Azospira inquinata: one gene and its partner. The protein of the gene in region 1 interacts with the protein of each later gene in a pairwise test. Links are inferred from orthologs where the notes say so. Each region holds a gene or a part of one and is shown in the gene's direction. Other genes may lie near its edges. The genes, in order: Azoinq_RS12865 and Azoinq_RS06420.

Region 1 (3,312 bases):
CTTCGAATACGTCATGCTGGACGGGATCAATGATTCCGATCAGCATGCCCGGCAACTGTTGGACTTGACGTGCAAGGTGCCGTGCAAGTTCAATCTCATCCCATTCAACCCCTTTCCGGGATCTCCTTTCCGCCGCTCTCCCGCGCCCCGTATCCGCCGCTTTGCCGATATTTTGATTCAGGCCGGAATTGTCACCACTACCCGGAAAACCCGGGGCGACGATATCGATGCGGCCTGCGGTCAACTGGCCGGGCAGGTCAAGGATAAGACGCGACGGACGGCGGGGCGGCTGATTCCCATCGCCGAGGTTCGTCCATGAAACGCTTTGCGCTGTTCCTGTTCGCTGCTTTTGGCGTCTTCTGGCTGGGCGGTTGCGGTAGCACTCCCCTGGCCCAGGCTGCTTCCCTGATTCCTGCGGTAACGTCCGATGGGGCTAGCCCCACGCCGGGGCCTTCGGTGGGAGAACCGGCCAAACGGGCCAAGGTGCATACGGAACTGGCGGCCCTCTACTTCCAGGACGGCAACATGGCGGTGGCCCTGGATGAACTGAACAAGGCGACCCAGGCCGATTCCGGCTACGCGCCCGCCTACAACATGCTGGGCTTGGTGCATATGGATCTCCACGAAAACGGGGAAGCGGAACAGAATTTCCGCCGGGCCCTGTCTTTGACCCCCAATGCGCCGGAAGTGAATAACAATTTCGGCTGGTTTCTTTGCCAGAACGGCCGGGAGAAAGAATCCATCGCCTATTTCCTGGCGGCGGTAAAAGACCCCTTGTACCGCACACCGGACCTAGCCCTGGTCAATGCGGGCAAGTGCCTGGACCGGGTGGGGGACGCCGCTGGGGCGGAAAATTATTTCCAGAAGGCCCTGCGCTACTCCCGCAATAATCCCCAGGCCCTCCTGGGACTGGCCAATCTCTATTTCAAGCAAGGCTCCCTGGGCCAGGCCCAGCATCAGCTGAATGCCTTCAATCAGGTTTCCGACCCCACCCCCCAGTCCCTGGATTTATCCATACAGCTGGCCCGCAAAAGCGGGGACCGGGAAGGGGAGGCCAGTTACATTTCCCAATTGCGTCGTCGTTTTCCCGACTCCAAGGAGGCCTTGTCCTTGCTGAGAGGTGATAGTGAATGAGTGAAGAAAAGCTGGAAGCTGCCGCCGTTCCCCAGGCCGAGACGACGCCGGAGCAAGCCCCCATCGGGGCGGAATTGCGCCGGGCCCGGGAAAGTCGGCAGCTCTCTGTCAATGAAGTGGCCAATGCCCTGAAAATCAGTGTGCGCCAGGTTGAAGCCCTGGAGGCGGACCAGTGGGAACGCCTTCCGGGACGGACCTTCGTCCGGGGCTTTGTGCGCAATTACGCCCGTTATCTCCATCTGGACGGGGAGGCCATGTTGGTTCGTCTGGCGGTTAATGAAACGCCGGAAGCCCCCCGTATCGAAGTACCCCACCAGGTGGAAGCCGAGCTGCCCCAGCCGGGCCGGGGTCACCGTCGGGATATGTTTGCCATGGGCGTGGCCGTGGGCATGGTAGGGCTGGCCATTGCCGCCTATTTCCTGGTTCCCGAGGATTTCTGGCAGCCTTCCCCGGCGCCGGTCAAGGTGGCCGAAGAGCCGGGGATGCCTCCGGCAGATTCCACCGCGACCAGTACCGCTCCTTCGGCAGCACAGGCCAGTGCTGCTCCTGCCCCGGCCGCTGCGAGTACTGCTCCGGCCGAGACTTCCGCCGCTCCCGCCCCATCTCCCGCTAGCGCCGCGCCGGCTGCTTCGACGGCAACGCCCGGGGCGGCCCCTGCAACGCCGGCGGCGGGAACCAGCCGTCTCCACTTCCAGTTTGACCAGCCCTCCTGGGTGGAAATCAAAGACAGCACGGGTAAGGTGCTGGTTTCCCAATTGAACGGGGCTGGCAGCTCCCGGGATGTGGACGGCGTGCCGCCCTTCACCCTGGTGGTGGGCAATGCGGCCCACGTCAAGCTTCAATACAAGGGCAAGGACGTCCCCATGGAACAGCGTTCCAAGGATGACGTGGCCCGTTTCAATCTCGACTGATTCATGACCGATCCCCAAGCAATTAAACGCCGCCCGACCCGGGCGGTGCGGGTGGGCAATGTGGTAGTGGGGGGCGCGGCCCCCGTGGTGGTCCAGTCCATGACCAATACGGACACCGCCGATTATCTGAGCACAGCCCTACAGGTGGTGGAACTGGCCCGGGCCGGTTCCGAGCTGGTGCGCATTACGGTGAATACGGAAGCCGCTGCCGCTGCCGTGCCCCGCATCCGGGAGCATCTGGAGCGGATGGGGGTAACGGTGCCCCTGATCGGCGATTTCCACTTTAACGGCCACCGGCTGTTGGCGGATTTTCCCGACTGCGCCCAAGCCCTGGCCAAGTACCGGATCAACCCGGGCAATGTGGGCCACGGTAAAAAGCGGGACGAACAATTCGCCCAGATGATCGAATTGGCCTGCCGCTACGAAAAGCCGGTGCGTATCGGGGTGAATTGGGGCAGTCTGGACCAGGATCTGCTGGCCCGCATGATGGATGAAAACGCCAAAGCACCGGCCCCCCTGGGCACGGAAGCCCTGATGCGTCAGGCCATGGTGGCCTCGGCGTTGGAGTCTGCCGCCCGGGCGGAAGCCCTGGGCCTGCCTGGGGATCGGATTATTCTTTCCTGCAAGGTCTCCGGGGTCCAGGATTTGATTGCCCTGTATCGGGACCTTTCCGGCCGTTGCGACTATCCCCTCCATCTGGGACTTACCGAAGCGGGCATGGGGAGTAAGGGCATTGTGGCTTCCACTGCCGCCCTGGCCGTATTGCTGCAAAGCGGTATCGGCGACACCATCCGGGTGTCCCTGACCCCGGAACCGGGGGCCAGCCGCAGCCAGGAAGTGGTGGTGGCCCAGGAAATTCTCCAGACCATGGGGCTGCGGGCCTTTACCCCCATGGTGGCGGCCTGTCCGGGCTGCGGGCGCACCACCAGCACCCTGTTCCAGGAACTGGCGGCCTCTATCCAGGATTATGTGCGGGGCAAGATGCCCGACTGGCGCGGCGAATATGAGGGGGTGGAAAATCTTACCCTGGCGGTTATGGGCTGCGTGGTCAATGGCCCGGGGGAAAGCAAGCACGCCAATATCGGCATTTCCCTGCCGGGCACGGGGGAGGCCCCGTCCGCCCCAGTGTTTGAAGACGGCCAGAAGACGGTCACCCTGCGGGGCGACCATATTGCCGCGGAATTTCAGGCCATTGTGGATCGCTACGTGGCCAGCCACTATCGGCGCAAACTGGCCCAGTGAGGCCCTTGAATAACGGCGCTGGGCT
Region 2 (3,313 bases), 1.4 Mb from region 1 along the record:
GTTCCAGGCTGGTGGAATCCTTGGGGTCAAAGCCCGCCATGGTGTTCAGCAGCAGGGCGCAATCTTCGGCGCTGCGGGCCATGGGGCCCGCCTGATCCAGGGAGGAGGCGAAGGCGATCATGCCCCAGCGGGAAACCACCCCGTAGGTGGGCTTCAAGCCGGTGAGGTTGCACAGGGCGGCGGGCTGGCGAATGGAGCCCCCCGTGTCCGTGCCGGTGGCGGCGGGAGCCAGCCGGGCGGCCACTGCAGCGGCGGAGCCGCCGGAGGAGCCGCCGGGCACCCGTTCCTGATCCCAGGGGTTTTTTACCGGCCCGAACCAGGAGGTTTCGTTGGAAGACCCCATGGCGAATTCGTCCATGTTGGTCTTGCCCAGATTCACGGCCCCGGCAGCGTCAAATTTCTGGATCACCGTGGCGTCATAGGGGCTGACGAAATTGGCCAGCATGTGGGAGCCGCAGGTGGTGCGCCAGCCCTGGGCACAGAAAATGTCCTTCTGGGCCAGGGGGATGCCGGTCAGGGGACCCCCATCTCCGGCGGCCCGCCGGGCGTCGGCGGCCCGGGCCTGGGCCAGGCTACGCTCCCCATTCACAGTGATGTAGGCGTTAATGGCCGGGTTGTGACGGGCGATCCGGTCCAGGTAGAGCTGGGTCAGTTCCACGCTGGAAATTTTCTTGTCGGCTAAGGCCTGCGACAGTTCTTTGAGGCTGGCGTTGATCATGGCGTTTCTGAGGGTGGCTGGCGGCGGCGGAAGCTCCCGGGGGGAGCGGCGGCCGGACCGCGACGGATGAAGGGGGTCGGAATCGGACGCTGGAAAAGGAAACGGGGGAAGGGACGCAGTTCCAAAGGAAAAGGGCCCCGGACCCTGCCCTATTCGATGACCTTGGGCACCAGGTAAAGCCCGGCTTCCGTTTCCGGGGCCACGGCCTGGAAGGCGGCTCGCTGGTCGGATTCGGTCACCCGGTCTTCCCGGAGGCGTTGGGGCAGGTCCTGGGCGTGGGCCATGGGGGCCACACCGGCGGTATCCACGGCCTGCATGGCCTCGATCAGGGAGAAAATACCGTTCAACTGGCCCAGGGTGGCATTGGCCTCCGCGTCGGTGATTTCGATGCGGGCCAGATGGGCAATGCGATGGACTTCGTCGAGGGAAAGAGACATGGGCTTGCCTGCGGTAAGGTCTTATACCGGAAAGCTTTATAAGGTATCATAAAACCTTTACCCCAGCAGCCTTGTACGGAATCTTCCCCCCATGTTCGGTTTTCTACGCAGCTATTTCTCCAATGACCTGGCCATTGACCTGGGCACGGCTAACACCCTGATTTACTGTCGCGGCCAGGGCATCGTTCTCGATGAACCCTCCGTGGTGGCAATCCGCCTGGAAGGCGGCCCCAATGCCAAGAAGACCATCCAGGCGGTGGGTAAGGAAGCCAAGTTGATGCTGGGCAAAACGCCCGGTTCCATCACCGCCATCCGTCCCATGAAGGACGGGGTGATCGCGGACTTCACGGTGACTGAGCAGATGCTCAAGCAGTTCATCAAGAAGGTCCACGATTCCAAGCTTTTCTCCCCCTCCCCCCGTATTATCATCTGCGTCCCCTGCGGCTCTACCCAGGTGGAACGTCGGGCCATCCGGGAATCCGCCATCGGTGCCGGGGCTTCCCAGGTTTACCTGATTGAGGAACCCATGGCCGCCGCCATCGGCGCCGGTCTGCCCGTGGCCGATGCCACCGGCTCCATGGTGGTGGATATCGGTGGCGGTACCACGGAAGTGGGGGTCATCTCCCTGGGCGGCATGGTTTACGCCGGTTCCGTGCGGGTCGGCGGTGATAAGTTCGACGAGTCCATCATCAACTACATCCGCCGTAACTACGGCATGTTGATTGGTGAAACCACGGCGGAAAACATCAAAAAGGAAATCGGGTCCGCCTTCCCGGGTTCCGAAGTGAAGGAAATGGAAGTGAAGGGTCGCAATCTGGCCGAGGGTATTCCCCGCAGCTTCACCATTTCTTCCAACGAAATTCTGGAAGCCCTGACCGATCCCCTGAATTCCATCGTCTCCGCCGTCAAGAGCGCCCTGGAACAGACCCCTCCCGAACTGGGAGCGGACATCGCGGAAAAGGGCATGGTGCTGACCGGTGGTGGCGCCCTGCTGCGGGACCTGGATCGCCTGCTCATGGAAGAAACCGGCCTGCCCGTGATCGTGGCCGAAGATCCCCTGACCTGCGTGGTGCGGGGCTCTGGCATGGCCCTGGAAAAGATGGACAAGCTTGGCAGTATCTTCGCTTCCGAGTAAATTTCGGCTGGGTAATCGGTCCGCCGGGGGCTCCCTTCCCCGCCCGCTGATTACCCTTCCCGCTATCTCCGCCGCCTTCGGGCGGCTTTGACGTTCTGAAAGACCACCGTGGCCGGCATCGACCACATACCACCACCTTTCTTCAAACGGGGCCCGGCGCCCGTGGCCATGCTCTCCCTGTACCTGGGGCTGAGCCTGTCCCTTCTGGTGCTCGACCACCGTTTCCACTACCTGGAATGGGTGCGCCAAGGCGTGTCCATGGTCACCGCGCCCCTACACATGGTGGCCCACGCCCCCGGGGAGGCGGCTTATCAGCTGGGTGACTACTTCACCACCCTGACCGAGCTGCAAAAAGAAAACGGCCAGTTGAAGCACTCCCAGCTGGCGGTGGCCACCACCCTGCAACGGGTCCAGCATCTGGAAGCGGAAAACGCCCATCTGCGGGCCCTGCTGGGGGCCAAGGAACACCTGCCCGCCGGCGGCCAGATGGCCCAGATCCTCTACGCCGCCCGGGACCCCTTTTCCCGTCGGGTGATTGTGGACAAGGGCCTGCAGGACAAGGTGGCAGCGGGCCAGCCGGTGGTGGATCACCGGGGCCTGATCGGCCAGGTGACCCGAGTTTATCCCATGGTTTCGGAAGTTACCCTGATCACGGATAAGGATCAGGCGGTGCCGGTCCAGGTGGTACGCTCCGGACTTCGCTCCGTGGTGTTCGGTCTGGGCAATGGCCAGCTGGAGCTGCGCTTTCTCCCCGCCAATGCGGATGTGCAGAACGGCGACCTAATTGTCACCTCCGGTCTGGACGGGGTTTTCCCCGCCGGTTTCCCCGTGGCCAAGGTGATTTACATCGAGCGGGACACCACCTACACCTTCGCCCGCATCATCTGCGCCCCCGTGGGTTCGGTGGAAAGCTTCGGCGAAGTGCTTATCCTCAATCCCCGGGAAGCCCTGCCTCCCCGGCCCCCGGAAAATCCCCGCAACAACGACATCGCCCCCGCCCCCACGCCGGACACGGTCGCCGGC

What was found.
Region 2: the proteins of Azoinq_RS12865 (region 1) and Azoinq_RS06420 interact in binary tests that used the Escherichia coli proteins (3 or more experiments, as listed by UniProt). The link is inferred for Azospira inquinata from one-to-one orthologs.

Annotation. Positions count from the first base shown.
Region 1 is NZ_CP064782.1:2,831,960-2,835,271, forward strand. Bases 89-3,087 are described here. They hold Azoinq_RS12865 (helix-turn-helix domain-containing protein), read left to right. Parts: upstream 89-1,130; coding sequence 1,131-2,045; downstream 2,046-3,087. Other genes in these bases: rlmN (23S rRNA (adenine(2503)-C(2))-methyltransferase RlmN), read left to right, coding at 89-319; pilW (type IV pilus biogenesis/stability protein PilW), read left to right, coding at 316-1,134; ispG (flavodoxin-dependent (E)-4-hydroxy-3-methylbut-2-enyl-diphosphate synthase), read left to right, coding at 2,049-3,087. Also shown: more of rlmN, read left to right, coding at 1-88; more of ispG, read left to right, coding at 3,088-3,287.
Region 2 is NZ_CP064782.1:1,409,278-1,412,590, reverse strand. The notes cover bases 269-3,268. They hold Azoinq_RS06420 (rod shape-determining protein), read left to right. Parts: upstream 269-1,246; coding sequence 1,247-2,290; downstream 2,291-3,268. Other genes in these bases: mreC (rod shape-determining protein MreC), read left to right, coding at 2,459-3,268; gatC (Asp-tRNA(Asn)/Glu-tRNA(Gln) amidotransferase subunit GatC), read right to left, coding at 868-1,155; gatA (Asp-tRNA(Asn)/Glu-tRNA(Gln) amidotransferase subunit GatA), read right to left, coding at 269-718. Also shown: more of gatA, read right to left, coding at 1-268; more of mreC, read left to right, coding at 3,269-3,313. UniProt on the Escherichia coli protein: Forms membrane-associated dynamic filaments that are essential for cell shape determination. Acts by regulating cell wall synthesis and cell elongation, and thus cell shape.